2 regions of the Pseudomonas sp. GM102 genome follow, and region 2 is predicted to be linked to the other one. Evidence: predicted binding sites of a transcription regulator. Region 2 holds the regulator's gene; the other holds the start of a gene.
What was found. Region 2 encodes sigma-54, which starts transcription at its own class of promoters, with help from an activator protein. Its sites were predicted from a motif close to ANTGGCATNNANNTTGCTNT; they were not measured.

Region 1 (11,511 bases), on a different contig from region 2:
CATCAGCTCGATGCCAATTGCCGGCACCGACGGCACCATGCGCAAACGCCTGAAGACCACCGCGATGCGCGGCGAAGCCCACGTCAAGACCGGCACCCTTAACACCGTACGCGCCATTTCCGGCTACAGCCGCGACATCAATGGCAATACCTGGGCGGTGGTGGCGATCCTCAACGACAAGGCACCGTTTGGCGCCTCCTCGGTGCTGGATCAGGTGCTGCTGGATCTGTACCGACAGCCGAAACTGCCGGAAACGGCTTCGGTGTTGTAACCCCCAATCCGATCGTTCCCACGCTCTGCGTGGGAATGCAGCCGGTGACGCTCTGCGTCACTGCCAAAGCGGACGCGGAGCGTCCATTGAGGCATTCCCACGCACAGCGTGGGAACGATCACACAGCCCCCTCGCCACAATTCGCTCCCACAGGGTCCGCATGCTGTCCTAGCTCATCTGCCCCTCAACCCGATCCCTTCCCGCCTGCTTCGCCGCATACACCCCTGAGTCCGCCCGCAACAGCAGCGCATCCGCGCCCTCTCCGGCCCGCCAACTGGCAATCCCGAAACTCGCGGTGACGATCCCGACCTCGTCGATCGGCGCACTGCGCAACCCTTGCCACAACTCCACAGCCAGCACATGAGCCTGTTCGCCGTCGATATCCGGACAGAGCACCATGAACTCTTCGCCACCCAGGCGACAGAACACATCGGTGCGCCGCAGGCGACCGCCAATGCGCTCGCACACGGCCTGCAATACCCGATCACCCACGGCATGACCGTGCTGATCGTTGATGCGTTTGAAGTGATCGATGTCGAGCATGATCACCGATAACTCGCCACCGCCGCGCTCGACCCGGGCCATTTCGGTGGTCAGGCGCTCCTGGAAATAGCGACGGTTATGGATTCCGGTCAGGGAGTCGGTCACCGACAGTGCGCGCAATTCCTCTTCCACCCGCTTGAGGTCGGAGATGTCCGAAATGTAGCCATGCCACAGCACACCCCCACCAGGCAGTTCCTCCGGCGTCGCTTCGCCCCGGACCCAGCGCAGACCACGCTCGGGCAATTGCACGCGGTACTCTTCACGCCAGGGGCTGAGGGTGTCCGCCGACGCCAGGATCGAAGCGCGGACCCGGCGTGTGTCCTGAGGATGAATCCGTGCGAACACCGCTTCAGCGTTGAGCAACAGTACCTCCGGCTCGAGTTCGTAGATATCGCGCATACCGTCGCTGGCGTAGATCACGCTGAAGCGCCCATCGAATTCCATCTTGAACTGGTAAATTCCGCCGGGCACATGGGCGCTGAGTTTCTTCAACAATAGGTCCCGTGCCGCCAGAGCCTCGTGGACGCGCTTGCGTTCGGTGATATCGATACAGATCGCCAGGTGACCGACCCACAAACCTTGCTCGTCGAGAACCGGGGCCGCCAGCATGTTCACCGTCAAGTGACTGCCGTCATGACGGACCAGTGTCCACTCTCGCGCTTCGTGACCGCCCTCTTCCCCGCCTTCAACCAACATCGCCTGACACGTCGGAATCGGCTTGCCATAGCGCAAGCTCAACTCCGCCGAGCGCGCCTCGAGTTCCCGGGGCAGGTGCAGGTTCTCCAGGGTCATGTGGCCCACGGCCTGCGCACTCGAGTAACCGAGCATTTGCTCTGCACCGGCATTGAAGGTGCTGATGATCCCGCGCAGGTCGGTGGCGATGATCGCCACCTGAGTCGCGGCATCCAGCACACCGCGCAACTGGCCATGCGTGCCGCGTAACTCCTGCTCACGGTCGTGAAGCTCCTGGGTCCGTTGTTCGACCATTCTCAGCGCTCGTTGGCGCTGGCTGACCAACACATAGAGAAACACACTGAGCAACAGGCTGAGCAAACCGCCGAGCACCACCAGACTGGCCACCGAGGAATGGTTGGTTTTCAGGAACGCGGCGCTGGGGCGCATATCCACTTGATAATCGTGGTCGGCCAGACGCAACAATCGCGTGGAGGACAAGTCACTGGCCCCTGCCGTGTTGGTCGACTCGTACAATACTTCGCGCTGATCCGCGGTGGACAAATCGAGGATACGCACCGAAAGAGAGTCATGATTCCCTTCCGGCAGTCCGTCCGCCAGCAGCTGACGCATACTGATCACCGCCATGACATAACCAGCGGACACCGCACTCGGAGTGTTCTGACGAGTGACCGGCGCCACCAGCAAGACACCCCGCGAATAGGTGGGCTCGACGCCTACCAGATGCAACGGTTGCGACACGGCCATGCGGCCATTGCGATCGGCCCGCTCCAGCGTGGAACGGCGCAGGGGCTGAGCCAGCAGGTCGTAACCCAGCGGTGCGGGGAGTCGGCTCTGGGTTTGGATGTAGAACACCGGTACGTACTCGTCGCGCTCGCCGGCCGGTTGCAACTGACCATCGGTGTTGAGTTCGCGAAAGGTGAAATCGCTCAAGCCTTCTTCACGCACCGCGCGTTCAAGCAGGGGTCGTTCGGCGCGGGAAACCCGGGGAGCCCAGGAATAGGCCTGGGTGCGATGCAAAAGAGGTTTGGCGTAACCGTCGAATTCCTCGCGGGCCACCGACTCGGAATTGACAAAGAACCGGCGCAGGCCGTCGAGGCGCTGCTCCTGATCTTCGAAACGCTCTTCGATACGGCTGTAACGTTCACTGGCGAGCAGCTGGAAACGTTGCCGCAATTGCTGATGAAACTGATTGAACGTCGCCCAGGCCAGCAATCCCGTGAGAATCCCGCCGACGAGCAATGCCAACAGTGCGACCAGCCAGGCCGAAACATCTTCGCGGATAAAACCCAGGATCTTGGGGCGCACGGCGTGCAACGACATAGAGGCAACTCAGAACGCCAGGTGCCGGAAAAGCCCTTTGGCCACTGTTGAGTTATAGCTATTAGCCACTAATTTGACCAGCACTGAAAGAACCCAAGAGCCTTTAAAAATCAAGGCTCTGGATCCAATCAGGCTCAAGTGTCAGCGTGCAGTGATCTTCCAGGCACGATGGATCTTGCCATTACGAGCGAAATCCGGATCGATGGTCTGGGCGGTGATTTCTTCAACGGCATAACGCTCGGTGAGGTTTTCCTCGAGCTGGAACTTGCGGAAGTTGTTGGAGAAATACAACACCCCGCCCGGCGCCAGACGAGCCATCGCCAAGTCGATCAACTGCACCTGATCACGCTGCACGTCGAAGATCCCTTCCATGCGCTTGGAGTTGGAGAAGGTCGGCGGGTCGATGAAGATCAGGTCGTACTCATCACGGCAGGCATCGAGCCAGACCATCACATCGCCCTGCTCCAGACGGTTCTTGTCGGAAAAACCGTTCAGCGACAGGTTGCGACGCGCCCAATCCAGATAGGTTTTCGACAGGTCGACGCTGGTGGTGCTGCGCGCACCGCCCTTGGCTGCATGAACGCTGGCGGTCGCGGTGTAGCAATACAGGTTGAGGAAGCGCTTGCCGGCCGCCTCTTTCTGGATTCGCATGCGCATCGGCCGGTGGTCGAGGAACAGCCCGGTGTCGAGGTAGTCGGTGAGGTTCACCAGCAGCTTCACGCCGCCTTCGTTGACCTCATTGAACTTGCCCTGCGCGCTCTGGCGTTCGTACTGCTTGGTGCCACTCTGACGCTCGCGACGTTTGACCACCACGCGGTTCTTGTCGATGTTCAACGCTTGCGGGATCGCCGCCAGGGCATCGAACATCCGTGCCGAGGCTTTTTCCGGATCGATGGATTTCGGTGCGGCGTATTCCTGAACGTGGACCCAGTCGTGATACAGGTCGATGGCCATGGAATATTCCGGCATGTCGGCATCGTAGACGCGGTAGCAGTCGATGCCTTCACGCTTGACCCACTTGCCCAGCACCTTGAGGTTCTTTTGCAGACGGTTGGCAAACATCTGCCCGCCTTCGCTCAAGCGCGGTTGCTCGATCACCACCGGTGCCGGTTTGATCGGGTTGCCGTTCTTGTTGTACTTCTCGTACTTGCTCGGCGCTTCGATGTTCGACGGTGCGTCGGACTCGGCCTGTTCGCGCTCGATCTGGCGCTGTTCCGGAGTACGACGCTCGCCGGTGACGAACTGGTCCGGCGTGACCTTGATCAGCAGCAATTTGCACGGCAAGGCGCCGTTCCAGAACGAATACTGTTTGTGGCTGCGGATGCCCATGCGCTTGCCCAGGTCCGGGGCGCCGGTGAACACCGCCGCTTCCCAGTTCAAGCACGCCTGACGCAGACGTTCGCCGAGGTTCTGGTAGAGGTAGAGCAGGCTCGCCTCATCGCCCAGACGCTCGCCGTACGGAGGGTTGCAGATCACCAGGCCTTTCTGGTTCTGGTCCGGGCGCGGCTCGAACGTCGCGACTTCGCCCTGGTAGATCTTGATCCACTCGCTCAGGCCGGCACGTTCGACGTTATTGCGGCCCGGTTGAATCAGGCGCGGGTCAGCTTCGTAACCGCGAATCCACAGCGGTGGCTTGGCCAGGCCAGCTGCGGCGCGTTCGGTGGCTTCTTCGTGGAGCTTTTTCCACAGCGCCGGCACGTGACCAAGCCAGGCGGTGAAGCCCCACTGCTCACGACGCAGGTTCGGCGCCATGTCGGCGGCGATCATCGCGGCTTCGACCAGGAACGTACCGACACCGCACATCGGGTCAGCCAGTGCGCCGCCATCGGCGGCAATCCGTGGCCAGCCGGAACGGATCAGAATCGCCGCCGCGAGGTTTTCCTTCAGCGGCGCCGCGCCCTGCTGCAAGCGATAACCACGCTGGTGCAAGCTGTGACCGGACAGGTCGAGGGACAAAATCGCTTCGCCACGGTCCAGGCGCAGGTGAATGCGCAGGTCCGGGTTGAGCTTGTCGATGGACGGACGATCGCCTTGGGGGGTGCGCAGTTTATCGACGATCGCATCCTTGACCTTCAAGGCGCCGAAGTGGGTGTTATCAATGCCCGAACCGTGACCGCTGAATTCGACGGCCAGGGTGCCGTCATTGAGCATGTGGTCTTGCCACTCGATATCCAGCACGCCGTGGTAGAGGTCTTCGGCGTCCTTCATCGGGAAGCGCTTGAGCACCAGCAGCACGCGGTTCGCCAGACGCGACCACAGGCACAGGCGATAGGCGGTTTCCATGGTGGCCATGCCGCGCACAGCCGAGGTGTGCTCACGTGCTTCCTCAAGGCCAAGCCCGACGGCTTCCTCGATGAGCAGGCCTTCAAGGCCTTTGGGGCAAGTGAGGAAGAGTTCGAAACGATCGGACATGGTAATTCCAGAGCCTTTAGCTAAGTGAACCGGCAACGCATTGCCGATCCGGTTTTCAATCAGGCGTTTTTCTAACAGAACGCCCGCGTGGCACGAAGGTGTGCCGTCCCACCCTGACTGCTCGGGTTAAAAGAGCTTAGATGCCAGGGCAGATAAAAAAGTTGATGCAACAAAATGTCATAAGTCGACCCTTCGTCGAATAGTCCCCAAGTGAACGGGTGTCATTCTCGTTAAAGGCCTCAACCCGCTCATCCCGCGCAGGGCCGATCATACCGGGCTTTGGTCAATGAACACGGGACAAATATCGTGTTACTTATGGCCATAGCATCTTTATGGTTACGTTCTTATGACAAAACGATCATTCCCTCGGTGTGACGCATTGGTTAGAACTCAACTCAGGTTGACGTCGCAACGGCGTCAACACCTTGGCTCGCGACGCCGGCAGCGAGCCACCAACGGCAGAATTTTTCTGCCTGACCTCGATTGAGGTCGACGCGATACATACAGTCAACAAGTGAGGGCAACACCCTATGAGAAGACTTAAGCGTGATCCGTTGGAAAGAGCATTTTTGCGCGGATATCAATATGGCGTTGGTGGTAAATCCCGTGAGCTTTGCCCTTTTACTCTACCGTCGGTACGCCAAGCCTGGATCAATGGCTGGCGAGAAGGACGCGGCGACAACTGGGACGGTATGACCGGCACTGCGGGAATCCACAGACTCAACGAACTTCACGCCGTCGGCTAATACAGGGCACACACTCCGACACGACAATCTGATTACGCAACGACTTAACCACGCACGTCCCATCCGGACGGCGGGCTTCGGCCCAGGGGCTCCTTCGAGGAGCCCTTTTTTATGCCCGTATATCCGTTACAAGAGCGCTTTTGTGGCGAGGGAGCTTGCTCCCGCTCGGCTGCGAAGCAGTCGTAAACCCTGCAACTGTGTTTTACCTGACACACCTGATTGACTGGTTTTGGGGCCGCTTCGCAGCCCAGCGGGAGCAAGCTCCCTCGCCACAGTTAATCCTCATCGCCGCAGATGAATCTTCAGCGCAGGGCCGCTATGGCATCCACCGATTCACGAATCAGCGCCGGGCCTTTATAGATAAAGCCAGAGTAAATCTGCACCAAACTCGCACCCGCGGCGATTTTCTCAGCCGCGTGCTTGCCTTCGGTGATACCGCCCACGGCAATGATCGGCAAGCGACCGGCCAGTTCCGCCGCCAGCACCTTCACAGTGTGAGTGCTCTTGTCGCGAACCGGTGCGCCAGACAACCCGCCCGCCTCGTCACCATGTTCCATGCCTTCGACGCCAACGCGGCTCAGGGTGGTGTTGGTGGCGATCACCGCATCCATCCCGGTTTCGATCAACGCCTGGGCGACTTGAGCGGTTTCTTCGTCACTCATGTCCGGCGCGATCTTGATCGCCAGCGGCACATGCTTGCCATGGCGCAAGGCCAGTTCCGCCCGGCGGGTGGCCAGGTCGGCGAGCAATTGCTTGAGCGAATCACCGAATTGCAGGCTGCGCAGGCCCGGGGTGTTCGGCGAGCTGACGTTGACCGTCACATAGCTGGCGTGGGCATAGACCTTTTCCAGGCAGATCAGGTAGTCATCGACCGCACGCTCAACCGGCGTATCGAAATTTTTTCCGATGTTGATGCCCAGCACGCCCTTGTACTTGGCCGCCGCCACGCGAGCGAGCAAATGATCGACGCCGAGGTTATTGAAACCCATGCGGTTGATGATCGCCTCGGCGTCCGGCAAGCGGAAAATCCGGGGTTTCGGGTTGCCCGGTTGCGGTCGCGGCGTAATGGTGCCGATTTCGACAAAACCGAAACCCAATTGGGCAAAACCATCGATCGCCGCACCGTTCTTGTCCAGACCGGCCGCCAAACCCACCGGGTTCGGGAACTCCAGGCCCATGACCGTTACCGGCAGTTTCGCCGGTGCCTTGCACAGCAAACCGTTAAGGCCCAAACGCCCGCCCGCGCCGATCAGGTCCAGGGACAGATCGTGGGAGGTTTCCGGGGAAAGTTTGAACAGCAGCTGACGGGCCAGGGTGTACATGGGCAGGCTTGACTCGGTTGGCGATGAGAGGCGGCGATTATAGCCGTGCATCGGGTCCACAGGCGAGGCGCGCAACAAAATCAGCCGGCGATGGCATATGCCTTGCACCAATTACAGGCATCAGCACTCATGCCAACGGCGGGATGAGTGGAAGGACAATGGCGTCGTCACCCGGCTTTGCCCACGCAAGGGCCTTGGGACGACGCTTTTTTTTGGAAGGTGCGAAATCGATGAACGAACCATCAGCCGGCCCTCTGGCCTGGGTCAACGGCAGCGATGCCCCGGAAAAGACTGAAATCAACCTCGGCTTCATGGCCCTGAGCGACTGCGCTTCAGTGGTAGTCGCCGCCACTCAGGGCTTTGCCCAACCTTATGGCCTGACTCTGAACCTCAAGCGCCAGTCATCCTGGGCCAACCTGCGGGACAAACTGGTCAGCGGCGAACTCGACGCCGCCCACAGCCTGTACGGCCTGATCTATGCCGTGCACCTGGGCATCGGCGGCGTAGCCTCCACCGACATGGCCGTGCTCATGGGCCTGAACCAGAACGGCCAGAGCATCAACCTCTCCCACGGCTTGCAGGCCCTGGGTGTGACCAGTCCTGAAGCACTCGATCGTCACGTGCACCAAAGTCGCCCAAAACTGACCTTCGCCCAGACATTTCCTACGGGCACCCACGCCATGTGGCTGTATTACTGGCTCGCGAGTCAGGGCATTCATCCGTTGCAGGATGTCGACAGCGTGGTGGTGCCGCCGCCACAAATGGTCGCGCACTTGCAAGCCGGGCGCATCGACGGTTTCTGCGTCGGCGAGCCGTGGGCGGCCAGTGCGGTGCAGCAGAATCTCGGGTTTACCATGGCCACCAGCCAGACCCTGTGGCCCGATCACCCGGAAAAAGTCCTCGGCTGCACCCGCGCCTTTGTCGAGCAATACCCCAACACCGCACGGGCATTGGTGATGGCAATCCTCGAAGCCAGCCGATTCATCGAAGCCAGCCACGAAAATCGCCACAGCACCGCGCAACTGTTGAGTGCGCCGGAATATCTGGATGCACCGCTCGATTGCATCGAACCACGCTTGCTCGGTGATTACGCCGACGGTCTGGGGAATCGCTGGCAAGACCCACACGCCATGCGTTTCCACGGTGGTGGCGAGGTCAATCTGCCGTATTTGTCCGACGGTATTTGGTTCATGACCCAGTTCCGGCGCTGGGGATTGTTGCGTGACGACCCGGATTACCTCGGCGTGGCCCGTCAGGTCCAGCAACTAGACTTATACCGTGAGGCCGCCACTGCTGTCGGTGTGCCTGCCCGGAGTCAGGAAATGCGCAGCAGTCAACTGATCGACGGCAAAGTCTGGGACGGCTCGGACCCGGCCGGCTATGCCCGCAGCTTCACGCTGCACGCCATGAGCGACAGCGCTCCCCTTCTCGCCAGCCGCTGACAGGAGCCTGCGAATATGTTGCGTATCCTGCTGATCAATGACACAGCGAAAAAAGTCGGGCGCCTGAAGGCGGCTCTGACCGAAGCCGGGTTCGAGGTCATCGACGAGTCCGGCCTGACCATAGACCTGCCCGCGCGCGTCGAAACGGTGCGTCCGGACGTGATTTTGATCGATACCGAGTCACCGAGCCGCGATGTGATGGAGCAAGTGGTGCTGGTGACCCGCGACCAACCACGGCCGATTGTGATGTTCACCGACGAGCACGACCCCGACGTGATGCGCCGGGCGATCAAGTCCGGCGTCAGTGCCTACATCGTCGAAGGCATTCACGCACAACGCCTGCAGCCGATTCTCGACGTGGCCATGGCGCGCTTTGAAAGCGACCAAGCCCTGCGCGCGCAACTGCACGCTCGCGACCAGCAACTGGCCGAGCGCAAACGCATCGAGCTGGCCAAGGGGCTGCTGATGAAGATGAAGGACTGCAACGAAGAACAGGCCTACACCCTGATGCGCCGCCAGGCCATGAGCCGCCAGCAGAAGCTGATACAGGTGGCGGAGCAGATTATTGCCATGAGTGAGTTGCTTGGCTGAGGCCTTGCGGAGCCTGTGCTGACGCCTTCGCGGGCAAGCCTCGCTCCTACAGGTTTTGTGTCGTTTACAACATCTGAACTCACCACAAAACCCGTAGGAGCGAGGCTTGCCCGCGAATGGCCACAACGCGATCTCACGTGTTGGCACAAATCTCGCTAAGTAAATCACTGCAAGGTAACCAACGGCGGTTGCCCCACCTACGACGAAGACGTCGCTCACCTCATTCGCCCCCTGGCGGATCGGGTAGCGGCGTTTTTCCGTTTTGGCCCCAGAGACCGGGGCCGGTGGTGCGGCCGTTGCGGCGCCCCACCTGCAAGCTCATGACTCCTTCTTGATACGCCTGACAGCTGAGGTGCGCGATGAATTCAAGCTTCTGGAAATCCGGCCATACCCCGACACTGTTCGCAGCCTTCCTCTATTTCGATCTGAGCTTCATGGTCTGGTACCTGCTCGGCCCTCTGGCGGTGCAGATCGCCGCTGATCTGCACCTGACCACCCAACAGCGCGGGCTGGTGGTGGCCACGCCAATTCTGGCAGGTGCCGTATTGCGCTTTGCGATGGGCCTGCTGGCTGATCGCCTGTCGCCAAAAACCGCCGGGATCATCGGCCAGGTGATCGTCATCTGCGCCCTGTTCGTCGCCTGGAAAGTCGGCATCCACAGTTACGAGCACGCACTGTTGCTGGGCCTGTTCCTCGGCATGGCCGGTGCGTCCTTCGCCGTCGCCCTGCCGTTGGCCTCGCAATGGTATCCGCCGCAACACCAAGGCAAAGCCATGGGCATCGCCGGTGCCGGTAACTCGGGCACCGTGCTGGCCGCCTTGATCGCCCCGGTGCTGGCTGCCGCATTTGGCTGGAGCAACGTGTTCGGCTTCGCCCTGATCCCGCTGGTCCTGACCCTGATCGTCTTCACCTGGCTGGCCAAAAATGCACCCGAGCGCCCGAAAGCCAAGTCCGTGTCTGACTATTTCAAGGCCCTGGGTGACCGCGACAGCTGGTGGTTCATGTTTTTCTACAGCGTGACCTTTGGCGGTTTCATCGGTCTGGCCAGCGCCCTGCCCGGTTACTTCAACGACCAATACGGCCTGAGCCCGGTGACTGCCGGCTACTACACTGCTGCTTGTGTGTTCGGTGGCAGCCTGATGCGTCCGTTGGGTGGCGCGCTGGCGGATCGCTTCGGCGGGATTCGCACTTTGCTTGCGATGTACACCGTGGCAGCGATCTGCATTGCAACGGTAGGTTTCAATCTGCCGAGTTCCTACGCCGCGTTGGCGCTTTTCGTCTGCACCATGCTCGGTTTGGGTGCAGGAAACGGTGCGGTATTCCAGTTGGTCCCACAGCGTTTTCGTCGGGAGATCGGTGTGATGACCGGCCTGATTGGCATGGCTGGCGGCATCGGTGGCTTCGCACTGGCGGCCGGCATGGGAGCGATCAAGCAAAGCACTGGCAGCTATCAACTGGCCTTGTGGTTGTTCGCCAGCCTCGGCGTACTTGCCTGGTTCGGTCTGCACGGTGTGAAACGTCGCTGGAGAACCACTTGGGGTTCGGCAGCCGTTACCGCAGCACGGGTGTGAGGACTGAATGAGCCTGCAACTGAGCTTCGCCGAACACAGCGCCATCGGCCCCCGCGAGGAGAACCAGGACGCTCTGCGCCTGGTCACTCCGGCCCCGGCGCTGGCGGCGAGCAAGGGTTACCTGTTCGCCATCGCCGACGGCGTCAGCCAATGTGCCGATGGCGGTCTCGCGGCCCGTTCGACCTTGCAGGCCTTGGCGCTGGACTACTACGCCACCCCGGAAACCTGGGGTGTCGCCCAGGCATTGGACCGTCTGCTACTGGCGCAAAATCGCTGGTTGCAGGCTAACGGCGGCGGGCAACCGCTGCTGACCACGGTCAGTGCCTTGGTGATGCGCGGCCGGCGTTTCACCCTGGCGCATGTCGGCGATTGCCGGGTTTATCGCTGGCACGCCGACACGCTGCAACGGGTGAGCGAGGATCACGTCTGGGACCAGCCGGGCATGCAGCATGTGCTCAAACGGGCCCTTGGGCTGGATCAACACCTGGTGCTGGACTTTCTCGATGGTGAACTGCGCCTGAACGAGAGTTTCGTGCTGCTCAGCGACGGCATCTGGGCCGTGCTGGGCGACACGGCCATTGCAGCGATTCTGCGCGA
Region 2 (11,511 bases):
ACAGGTTCAGATTGGTGGTATTGACCTTGAGGTCGGCCAGATCGGCAATAGGCCCCAGCAGATTGGTTTCGTCCTGTATCGCCTCCGCCAATGAGCGATTGGCGCTGCTCAGCGGGTGACGACGGCGAGTTTCCGAAAAGCGTTTGAGCAAGGTTTCTTCGTCAGCGTCCAGGTACAGCACATCGCACTGGATATGCCGGCCGCGGACCTCTTCCAGCAATTCGGGGAACCGTGACAGGTGGCTTGGCAGGTTGCGCGCATCGATGGACACGGCCACCAGCGGTTGTGCCAGTTCGGTGTGAATCAGCGCGCGTTCGGCCAGTTCCGGCAGCAAGCCCGCAGGCAGGTTGTCGATGCAGTAGTAGCCGTTGTCCTCGAGAACATCGAGGGCGGTACTTTTACCTGAGCCGGAGCGGCCGCTGACGATGATCAGGCGCATGATTAGTGACCGTTCTGCTCGTCCAGGACAACCTGATACAACGCTTCGTTGCTCGGGGCGCTGCGCAGTTTTTCACGCACCTCCTTGCGATCCAGCATGCTGGCGATCTGGCGGAGCAATTCCAGGTGTGCATCGGTGGCGGCTTCCGGGACCAGCAGCACAAACAGCAGGTCAACCGGGGCGCCGTCAATGGCGTCGAAATCGATAGGGGCTTCCAGGTGCAGCAACGCACTGATTGGCGAGGTGCAGCCTTTGAGCCGGCAGTGGGGGATGGCGATGCCGTTGCCGAAACCGGTAGAACCGAGTTTCTCACGGGCAATCAGGGCCTCGAAGACGTCCTGCATTTCCAGATCCGGTACTTCGCGGTGGATAAGGTTGGCAATTTGCTCGAGGGCTTTCTTTTTACTGCCACCCGGCGCGTTCACTTGGGAACGGCCGGGGGTCAGGATGGTTTCTAGTCGGATCATGGATTGGGAGTGTTAACGACCGGTCGCGCCCTGGAGGAGGCTCTGGGTCTTTTCCTTATGCTTTTTAAGTTGGCGATCCAGCTTGTCGGTCAGCAGGTCGATGGCGGCATACATGTCCGTATGCTCGGCATTGGCGACCACTTCTCCGCCGGGAATATGCAGCGTGGCTTCGATCTTCTGCAGCAGTTTTTCGACGTTCATCGTGACTTGCACATTGGTGATCTTGTCGAAATGCCTCTCTAATCGGTCGAGTTTTTCGCCGATGTAGGTGCGCAGGGGTTCGGTCACTTCCAGTTGGTGTCCACTGATGTTGACTTGCATACAGCTTCTCCTTCGTTGCCAGTGCATAAAGCGGCAGGCAGAAATGCCTGCCACTGGAACGCTGTGGCGAGCCCGGCGGCTACATCAACCGCTTCCGTTCGCTGGAAGGCGCGATCCCCAGGGATTCGCGGTACTTGGCGACGGTGCGACGGGCTACCTGAATGCCTTGTGCCTCCAGTAAACCAGCGATCTTGCTGTCACTCAACGGCTTTTTCTGATTTTCCGCGGCAACCAGTTTTTTGATGATCGCGCGGATCGCCGTGGACGAGCATTCACCGCCTTCTGAGGTGCTGACGTGGCTGGAAAAAAAGTATTTCAGTTCATAGATGCCCCGTGGGGTATGCATGAATTTTTGCGTGGTCACCCGTGAAATCGTCGATTCATGCATGCCTACCGCTTCGGCGATGTCGTGCAGCACCAACGGCTTCATGGCTTCGTCACCATATTCCAGAAAGCCGCGTTGGTGCTCGACGATCTGGGTGGCGACTTTCATCAGGGTTTCATTGCGGCTTTGCAGGCTCTTGATGAACCAGCGAGCTTCCTGCAGCTGATTACGCATGAAGGTGTTGTCAGCGCTGGTATCGGCGCGGCGCACGAAACCGGCGTATTGGGCGTTGACCCGCAGGCGTGGCACCGATTCCTGATTCAGCTCCACCAGCCAGCGCTCGTTGTCCTTGCGCACGATCACATCGGGAACGACGTATTCGGCTTCGGTGGACTCGATTTGTGAGCCTGGGCGCGGGTTGAGGCTCTGGACCAATTCGATGACCTGACGCAGTTCATCTTCCTTGAGCTTCATGCGGCGCATCAACTGGCTGTAGTCGCGGCTGCCGAGCAAGTCGATGTAATCGGTGACCAGGCGCTTGGCCTCGGCCAGCCAAGGGGTCTTGGCGGGCAGCTGGCGCAGTTGCAGCAGCAGGCATTCACCGAGGTTGCGGGCGCCGATGCCAGCGGGTTCGAATTGCTGGATGCGGTGCAGGACGGCTTCGATTTCGTCTAGTTCGATGTCCAGTTCCGGGTCGAAGGCTTCGAGGATTTCCTCGAGGGTTTCGTCCAGGTAGCCCTGATTATTGATGCAGTCGATCAGGGTCACGGCGATCAGGCGATCGGTGTCGGACATCGGTGCCAGGTTCAGTTGCCAGAGCAAATGGCTTTGCAGGCTTTCGCCGACCGATGTGCGGGTGGTGAAATCCCACTCGTCGTCATCGTTGCTCGGCAGGCTGCTGGCGCTGGTCTGGTAGACATCTTCCCAGGCCGTGTCGACGGGCAGTTCGTTGGGAATGCGCTCGTTCCAGTCGCCTTCCTCAAGGTTATCCACCGTTGGGGCGGTTTCCTGGTAGGAGGGTTCCTGAATGTCGGCGTTGGGTTTCTGTTCGGCGCTATCGGCCAAGGGGTCGGCGTTATCGAAGTCGTCGCCTTCTTCCTGGCGTTCGAGCATCGGATTGGACTCCAGGGCCTCCTGGATTTCCTGTTGCAGGTCCAGGGTCGACAATTGGAGCAGGCGGATGGCCTGTTGCAGCTGCGGTGTCATCGTCAGCTGCTGGCCCATTCTCAAGACTAGCGATGGTTTCATGGCAGGGGCTTAACACCTTATTCGCCGGCGCACATGCGCCATCCACTACAGGGCGCCGAAGCGCCAAACATAAGCAAATTATATGCCTGAAACTGAAGTGTTTGCCTAGAGCGCTGTAACAATAAAAACTTATTGATTTTTTATTGACGTGCGCGCGCTCTCGGCGACCCGGGCCCCTCAGTGCTTACAGGCGGAACTCATGACCCAGATACACTTCCTTGACCAGTTCATTGGCCAGGATTGTGGCGGAGTCACCTTCAGCGATCAGTTGGCCATCGTTGACGATGTAGGCGGTTTCGCAGATATCCAGGGTTTCGCGGACGTTGTGGTCCGTGATCAGCACACCAATGCCTTTGGCCTTGAGGTGATGAATGATCTGCTTGATGTCGCCCACCGAAATCGGGTCCACACCGGCGAAGGGTTCGTCGAGGAGGATGAATTTCGGATTGGTGGCCAGTGCCCGGGCGATTTCCACGCGGCGGCGTTCACCACCGGACAGGCTCATGCCGAGGTTGTCGCGGATGTGGTGGATGTGAAATTCCTGCAGCAGGCTTTCCAGCTCTTTGCGGCGGCCGGCCTTGTCGAGTTCCTTGCGTGTCTCGAGGATGGCCATGATGTTGTCGGCCACCGACAGTTTGCGGAAGATCGACGCTTCTTGCGGAAGATAACCGATACCTGCCTTCGCACGACCGTGCATCGGCTGGTGGCTGACATCCAGGTCGTCGATCAGTACGCGACCCTGATCGGCCTGTACCAAGCCGACAATCATGTAGAAGCAGGTGGTTTTACCGGCGCCGTTAGGGCCAAGCAGGCCGACGATCTGACCGCTGTCGATGGACAGGCTGACATCGCGCACGACCTGACGGCTCTTGTAGCTCTTGGCCAGATGCTGAGCTTTCAGAGTTGCCATTACTGGGCCTTTTGCTCGTCGGTTTTCTTCTTCGGCTGGATCACCATGTCGATGCGAGGACGTGCCTCGGTGACCTTGTTACCCGTGGCGCGACCGGCACTCGCAAGTTTTTTCACCGTGTCGTAGACGATTTTCTCGCCTTGGGTGACGTTGTTGTCCTTATCGATGACTTTAGCGCGATCGATCAGCACGACGCGGTTTTGCGAGGCGTGGTACTGGATAGTTACGCCGTAGCCCTGAACCGGCTTGGTGTCGCCCGCCGTTTGCAGTTGCTCGAAGTAGGCGAGGTTGCCCACCGAAGTCACCACGTCGATGTCGCCGGTCGGGGTGCGGGTGATGGTCACGGTATTACCGGTGACCTTCATCGAGCCCTGGGTGATGATCACATCACCTTTATAGGTGGCAACGCCATTCTTGTCGTCCAGTTGGGCATCGTCGGCCTGAATGCGGATAGGCTGCTCTTGATCGTTCGGCAGAGCCCAGGCGCTCACGCTTCCCAGTGCTGCGCCCAGACTGAGCAAAATAGGGAGAGTTTTAACGAGCCTCATACTGTCCTCTTACGTTCGATAGCAGGTGTATCCTGCTTTCTTTCAAGTACGCTTTCATTCCGTTGCCTGTCGATACACCGCCAGCGCCGTCGATTCTAACGGGTTGATCGGTCTGCGCATATTGCTGCTGCGGGAACACGGTCATACGGGTGGTGGTAATCAGGGTTTTACGGTTTTTTTCGTCGAAACGGGTGATACGCACCGAATCGATCAGCTCGACCTGAGTGCCGTCCGGATTGACTTCGCCGCGCTCGCTCTGGACGTGCCAGGGGAATTCGGTGCCACGGAACATATTCAGGTCAGGATTGGTCAGCAACGTCACTTCGGTCGCTTTCAGGTGTTCCACCTTGTCCGACGTCATTTCGTATTGCAGTTTGCCGTCGGGCAGGAACTGCACGCTGTGGGCGTTGACGGCGTAATAGTCGATCGCGCTTTCATCGACCTTCACCACCGGTTTGTCGAGAAAGCGTTCCGGGCTGATGTTCCAGTAGCCGACCGCTGCAAAAATCGCTGCGATGCAACCGAACATCAGGATGTTGCGAATCTTTTTGCTCAGCATGATGGGCTCACAGGTACGCGGCGTTGGCCGCATCGAGGCGGCCCTGGGCTCGCAGGATCAATTCGCAGAATTCGCGAGCAGCACCCTCGCCGCCACGGGCCTGGGTGATGCCGTGGGCGTGTTCGCGTACGAAACTGGCGGCGCTGGCCACCGCCATGCCCAGGCCGACACGGCGAATCACCGGCAGGTCTGGCAGGTCGTCGCCAAGGTAGGCCACTTGTTCATAGCTCAGGTTGAGCTGGGCAAGAAGTTCGTCGAGCACCACCAGTTTGTCTTCGCGACCCTGATAAAGGTGTGGAATGCCGAGGTTCTTCGCGCGCCGTTCAACCACCGGGGTCTTACGGCCGCTGATGATAGCGGTCTGCACGCCGGCTGCCATCAACATCTTGATGCCCTGGCCGTCGAGGGTGTTGAAAGTCTTGAATTCGCTGCCGTCTTCGAGGAAGTACAGGCGCCCATCGGTCAGTACGCCGTCGACGTCGAATACCGCCAGTTTGATCTGTTTGCCGCGTTGCAGCAGGTCCATGCTCATTACATTACTCCCGCACGCAGCAAATCGTGCATGTTCAAGGCGCCGACCGGGCGGTCTTCGCTGTCGACCACTACCAGTGCGTTGATCTTGTGGTCTTCCATGATTTTCAGGGCCTCGGCGGCGAGCATCTCGGCGCGGGCGGTCTTGCCGTGGGCGGTCATCACTTCATCAATGGTCGTGCTGTGGATATCAATCGTGCGGTCCAGCGTGCGGCGCAGATCGCCGTCGGTGAAAATCCCGGCGAGCTTTCCATCCGTGCTCAGTACAACGGTCATGCCCAACCCCTTGCGGGTCATTTCCATCAAGGCATCCTTGAGCAACGTACCGCACATCACTTGCGGCAATTCGGTGCCGGCATGCATGACATTTTCCACTTTCAGCAACAAACGGCGGCCAAGGGCACCACCCGGGTGGGAAAAGGCAAAGTCTTCAGCGGTAAAGCCGCGAGCTTCAAGCAAGGCAACGGCTAGAGCGTCGCCCATGACCAGTGCCGCGGTGGTCGATGAGGTGGGTGCCAGGTTCAGTGGACAGGCTTCGTGTTCGACGCTTACATTGAGGTTGACTTCCGCAGCCTTGGCCAGCGGCGAATCGGGGTTGCCGGTCAGGCTGATCATCTGAATGCCCTGGCGCTTGATCAGCGGCAGCAAGGTGACGATTTCATTGGTGGAGCCGGAGTTCGACAGCGCCAGAATGATGTCGTCACGGGTGATCATGCCCATATCGCCATGGCTGGCCTCGGCCGGGTGCACGAAGAAAGCCGTGGTGCCGGTGCTGGCGAGGGTGGCGGCAATCTTGTTGCCGATGTGCCCCGATTTGCCCATGCCGACCACGACCACCCGGCCTTTGCTGGCCAGAATCATCTCGCAAGCACGTACGAAATCTGCATCGATATGGGGCAGCAAGCCTTGTACGGCTTCCAGTTCGAGGCGGATGGTACGTTGTGCTGATTGAATCAGGTCGCTGGATTGGTTCATGTCGGAAATCGAATAGCCTGATGAAAAGGCGGCGATTATAACGGTAATGATCAAAACCCTCACGCAAGTTCGTCGCGGTTTGTCATTCCTTGTTACCGAATCTCTCTAAATAGATGATTTCAGGCGGTCATGTTGCTGAACATGCCCGGCTTGGGCCTTGGGCGCTTAGCCTATGCAGTGATATAGTTCGCCGCCAGTTCGGCCTGCCCGGGGGAGGTATGTGCTTTCGTCAGAAAGCCAGGCGTCCGAGTGAGAGGCTGCATCGCAAGGAGTTTAGATGAGTGCCGATAACGCCTACGCGGTCGAGCTGAAGGGACTGACCTTCAAGCGCGGTTCGCGCAGCATTTTCAATAACGTCGATATTCGCATACCGCGCGGCAAGGTTACCGGCATCATGGGGCCTTCCGGGTGTGGCAAGACCACGCTGTTGCGGCTGATAGGTGCACAATTGCGCCCTGCCAGCGGTGAAGTCTGGGTCAACGGCCAGAACCTGCCGACGTTGTCGCGCAGCGATCTGTTCGATGCGCGCAAGCACATGGGTGTGTTGTTTCAGAGCGGCGCGCTGTTTACCGATCTTGATGTGTTCGAGAACGTCGCCTTTCCGCTGCGTGTTCATACCGGGCTGCCGGAAGAAATGATCCGCGACATTGTCCTGCTCAAATTGCAGGCCGTGGGTTTGCGTGGCGCCATCGACCTGATGCCTGACGAATTGTCCGGCGGCATGAAGCGTCGCGTCGCGCTGGCCCGGGCAATTGCCCTCGATCCGCAAATCCTCATGTACGACGAGCCCTTTGTTGGCCAGGATCCGATCGCCATGGGCGTGCTGGTACGCCTGATCCGCCTGCTCAACGATGCGCTGGGCATCACCAGCATCGTGGTTTCCCACGACCTGGCCGAGACCGCGAGCATCGCCGATTACCTCATTGTGGTGGGTGACGGGCAAGTGCTGGGGCAAGGTACGCCCAAGGAACTGATGACCTCGGACGAACCACGTATTCGTCAATTCATGACGGGCGAACCCGACGGCCCGGTCGCATACCACTTTCCAGCGCCGGATTACCGCGCAGATATTCTGGGGAAGCGCTGATGCGCAAGATTTCACTGATAGAAAGAGTGCGCCGCTTCGGTCACGCCGGCATCGATGTGCTGGCGGTATTCGGGCGTTCGGCGCTGTTCCTGTTTCATGCCTTGCTCGGTCGTGGCGGCATCGGCGGCGGTTTTGGCCTGCTGGTCAAGCAGCTGCATTCGGTGGGCGTGATGTCCCTGGTGATCATCGTGGTCTCCGGGGTATTCATCGGCATGGTGCTGGCGCTGCAGGGCTTTAACATTCTGTCCAGCTACGGTTCGGAGCAGGCAGTCGGGCAGATGGTTGCGCTGACGCTGTTGCGTGAACTGGGCCCGGTGGTCACAGCCTTGCTGTTCGCCGGCCGGGCAGGTTCGGCACTGACCGCCGAAATCGGCAATATGAAGTCCACCGAGCAATTGTCCAGTCTGGAAATGATCGGGGTCGACCCGCTCAAATACATCATTGCCCCGCGCCTGTGGGCCGGCTTCATTTCCCTGCCGGTGCTGGCAATGATTTTCAGCGTGGTGGGCATCTGGGGCGGTTCGTGGGTGGCCGTCGACTGGCTGGGTGTCTATGAAGGCTCCTACTGGTCGAACATGCAAAACAGCGTGACGTTTGTCGACGATGTGCTCAACGGCATTATCAAAAGCATCGTTTTTGCCTTCGTCGTGACCTGGATCGCCGTATTCCAAGGCTATGACTGCGAACCCACTTCCGAGGGGATCAGTCGTGCCACTACCAAGACCGTGGTGTATGCCTCTTTGGCTGTACTCGGCCTGGACTTTATTCTGACCGCCTTGATGTTTGGAGATTTCTGATGCAAAACCGCACCCTGGAAATCGGTGTCGGCCTTTTCTTGCTGGCTGGCATCCTGGCTTTGCTGTTGCTTGCGTTGCGGGTCAGTGGTCTGTCCCCTAGTGCAACCACCGAAACTTATAAACTTTATGCGTATTTCGACAATATTGCCGGTTTGACGGTCAGAGCTAAAGTGACCATGGCCGGTGTGACCATCGGCAAGGTCACGGCGATCGATCTGGACCGCGACAGCTTTACCGGTCGGGTGACCATGCAACTGGAAAAGCGCGTAGATAATCTGCCGACTGACTCCACTGCATCTATCCTGACCGCTGGCCTGTTGGGTGAGAAATACATCGGTATCAGCGTGGGTGGGGAAGAAACCCTGCTCAAGGAGGGTGGAACCATCCACGACACGCAGTCGTCGCTGGTGCTCGAGGACCTGATCGGTAAATTCCTGCTCAATACCGTTAGCAAAGACGCCAAATGAGGAGCTTTTGAATGATCTCTATCTTGCGACGTGGCCTGTTGGTAGTACTCGCGGCCTTGCCGTTGATGGCTAACGCCGTGGCGGCGCCTTCCGCGCACGATCTGGTACAGGACACCACCACCCGGTTGTTGGCGGATCTTGCCGCCAACAAGGAAAAGTACAAACAGGACCCGCAGGACTTTTATACGGCGCTGAATACCATCGTCGGACCTGTGGTGGATGCCGAAGGTATTTCCAAGAGCATCATGACGGTCAAGTATTCACGCAAGGCCACCCCTGAGCAGATGCAGAAGTTTGTCGAGAACTTCAAGAAAGGCCTGTTCCAGTTCTATGGCAATGCTTTGCTTGAGTACGACAACCAGGGCATCGTCGTCGATCCTGCCAAGGATGAGTCAGGCGACCGTACCAGCGTTGGCATGACGGTAAAAAGCAGCAGCGGCGCGATCTATCCTGTGTCTTACACACTCGAAAAGATCAATGGCGAGTGGAAGCTGCGCAACGTGATCATCAACGGCATCAACATCGGCAAGCTGTTCCGCGATCAGTTCGCTGATGCGATGCAGCGCAATGGCAACGACCTGGACAAGACCATCAACGGTTGGGCCGGGGAAGTCGCCAAAGCCAAGGAAGCCACCGAACAATCTACCGAGAAGCAAACCCAATGAGTGAGTCGGCCATTCGCATGAGCGAATCCGGCGAACTGCTGCTCAGTGGCGTGCTGGATTACCGGACAGGCCCGAACCTGCGCAAGCAGGGGCAGGCGCTGATCAAGTCCAGTAACGCGGCTGCGCTGGTGGTTGATTGCTCAGCGGTGGAGAAGTCCAGCAGCGTCGGCTTGTCGCTGCTGCTGTGCTTCATGCGCGATGCCCAGGCGGCCGGCAAGGCCCTGAGCATTCGTGCGATACCCGAAGATATGCGTGAAATCGCTCAGGTCAGCGAATTGACCGAGCTGTTGGCGCATCCCTGAACCGCATCTATAAAGAAGCCCCCCGTCAGAGTCCTGCTTCGCGGGGTTCGCAGGCGCGGGGCTTTTTTGTATGATGTCCGACCCGCGCGCACAGGGCGCCGATTGAGGTTGAGCATGCAGGCCGTAGAAGTGAAGAGCTTCCTTGAAGGAAAGCTGCCGAACACGAAGGTGGAAGTTGAAGGCGAAGGCTGCAATTTCCAGCTGAATGTGATTAGCGATGAACTGGCGGCGTTGAGCCCGGTGAAGCGTCAGCAGCAGGTCTATGCCCATTTGAACCCATGGATCACCGATGGCAGCATCCATGCGGTCACTATGAAATTTTTCAGCAGCGCGGCCTGGGCCGAGCGCACCTGAGCCCAAGGGCGTCGAGATTCTTATGGATAAATTGATTATTACCGGTGGCGTTCGTCTTGATGGCGAAATCCGCATCTCCGGGGCAAAGAACTCTGCCCTGCCGATCCTGGCTGCAACCCTGCTGTGCGATGGCCCGGTTACCGTTGCCAACCTGCCGCACCTGCACGACATCACCACTATGATCGAGCTGTTCGGTCGCATGGGCATCGAGCCGGTGATCGACGAGAAGCTCAGCGTCGAAATCGACCCGCGCACCATCAAGACCCTGATCGCGCCGTACGAACTGGTGAAAACCATGCGTGCCTCGATCCTGGTGCTCGGCCCGATGGTTGCCCGTTTCGGCGAAGCCGAAGTCGCACTGCCTGGCGGTTGCGCCATCGGTTCGCGTCCGGTCGACCTGCACATCCGTGGCCTCGAAGCCATGGGCGCGGTCATCGACGTTGAAGGCGGCTACATCAAGGCCAAGGCCCCTGAGGGTGGCCTGCGCGGTGCGCACTTCTTCTTCGACACCGTCAGCGTGACCGGTACCGAGAACATCATGATGGCGGCCGCTCTGGCCAAGGGCCGTAGCGTGCTGGCGAACGCCGCTCGCGAGCCTGAGGTCATCGACCTGGCGAACTTCCTGAACGCCATGGGCGCCAAGATCACTGGCGCCGGCACCGACACCATCACCATCGATGGCGTCGAGCGTCTGCACCCGACCACTTACAAGGTGATGCCTGACCGTATCGAGACCGGCACCTACCTGGTGGCGGCGGCGGTGACCGGCGGTCGTGTGAAGGTCAAGGACACTGATCCGACCATCCTCGAAGCCGTTCTGGAAAAACTTCGCGAATCGGGTGCTGAAATCACCTGCGGCGAAGACTGGATCGAGCTGAACATGCACGGCAAGCGGCCAAAAGCCGTTAACGTGCGGACCGCTCCATACCCGGCGTTCCCGACCGACATGCAAGCGCAGTTCATCTCCCTCAACGCCATTGCCGAAGGCACTGGTGCGGTGATCGAGACGATCTTCGAAAATCGCTTCATGCACGTTTACGAACTGCACCGCATGGGCGCTCATATCCAGGTCGAAGGCAACACCGCCATCGTCACCGGCATCGAAAAGCTCAAGGGCGCGCCAGTAATGGCCACCGACCTGCGTGCTTCGGCCAGCCTGGTGATCTCGGCGCTGATCGCCGAAGGCGATACCCTGATCGACCGCATCTACCACATCGACCGTGGTTACGAGTGCATCGAAGAGAAACTGCAGATGCTGGGCGCGAAGATCCGCCGCGTACCGGGCTAGTTTCTGCTGCATGGGCGCAGGGACGCGCCCGTTGAATTCGTTTCAAGTCGAGCCTGTTTCAGGCTCGATGTGTGTCCGGCGCCATTTGCGACCGGGCATGAGTACCTTGATAAGGACTGACGTTTCCCATGTTGACTATCGCACTGTCCAAGGGCCGCATCCTTGACGACACCCTGCCGCTTCTGGCTGAAGCGGGCATCGTGCCGACCGAGAATCCGGACAAGAGCC

Region 1: PMI18_RS22935 (CmpA/NrtA family ABC transporter substrate-binding protein) is a predicted target of sigma-54. The motif match lies at 7,400-7,419, and genes of this name have one in related genera.

Annotation. Positions count from the first base shown of each region.
Region 1 is NZ_AKJB01000024.1:19,999-31,509, forward strand. Features, by position in the region: gene dacB (D-alanyl-D-alanine carboxypeptidase/D-alanyl-D-alanine endopeptidase) at 1-271, shown strand, start outside; gene PMI18_RS22950 (sensor domain-containing diguanylate cyclase) at 440-2,830, opposite strand; gene rlmKL (bifunctional 23S rRNA (guanine(2069)-N(7))-methyltransferase RlmK/23S rRNA (guanine(2445)-N(2))-methyltransferase RlmL) at 2,972-5,242, opposite strand; gene rmf (ribosome modulation factor) at 5,773-5,988, shown strand; gene PMI18_RS22940 (quinone-dependent dihydroorotate dehydrogenase) at 6,291-7,310, opposite strand; gene PMI18_RS22935 (CmpA/NrtA family ABC transporter substrate-binding protein) at 7,541-8,752, shown strand; gene PMI18_RS22930 (ANTAR domain-containing response regulator) at 8,768-9,343, shown strand; gene PMI18_RS22925 (nitrate/nitrite transporter) at 9,703-10,914, shown strand; gene PMI18_RS22920 (bifunctional protein-serine/threonine kinase/phosphatase) at 10,922-11,511, shown strand, end outside.
Region 2 is NZ_AKJB01000062.1:39,362-50,872, forward strand. Features, by position in the region: gene rapZ (RNase adapter RapZ) at 1-439, opposite strand, end outside; gene ptsN (PTS IIA-like nitrogen regulatory protein PtsN) at 442-906, opposite strand; gene hpf (ribosome hibernation-promoting factor, HPF/YfiA family) at 919-1,227, opposite strand; gene PMI18_RS13545 (RNA polymerase factor sigma-54) at 1,307-2,800, opposite strand; gene lptB (LPS export ABC transporter ATP-binding protein) at 2,985-3,710, opposite strand; gene lptA (lipopolysaccharide transport periplasmic protein LptA) at 3,710-4,258, opposite strand; gene lptC (LPS export ABC transporter periplasmic protein LptC) at 4,245-4,817, opposite strand; gene PMI18_RS13525 (KdsC family phosphatase) at 4,825-5,349, opposite strand; gene PMI18_RS13520 (KpsF/GutQ family sugar-phosphate isomerase) at 5,349-6,323, opposite strand; gene PMI18_RS13515 (ATP-binding cassette domain-containing protein) at 6,601-7,410, shown strand; gene mlaE (lipid asymmetry maintenance ABC transporter permease subunit MlaE) at 7,410-8,207, shown strand; gene mlaD (outer membrane lipid asymmetry maintenance protein MlaD) at 8,207-8,674, shown strand; gene PMI18_RS13500 (MlaC/ttg2D family ABC transporter substrate-binding protein) at 8,686-9,339, shown strand; gene PMI18_RS13495 (STAS domain-containing protein) at 9,336-9,641, shown strand; gene PMI18_RS13490 (BolA family protein) at 9,756-9,995, shown strand; gene murA (UDP-N-acetylglucosamine 1-carboxyvinyltransferase) at 10,018-11,283, shown strand; gene hisG (ATP phosphoribosyltransferase) at 11,412-11,511, shown strand, end outside.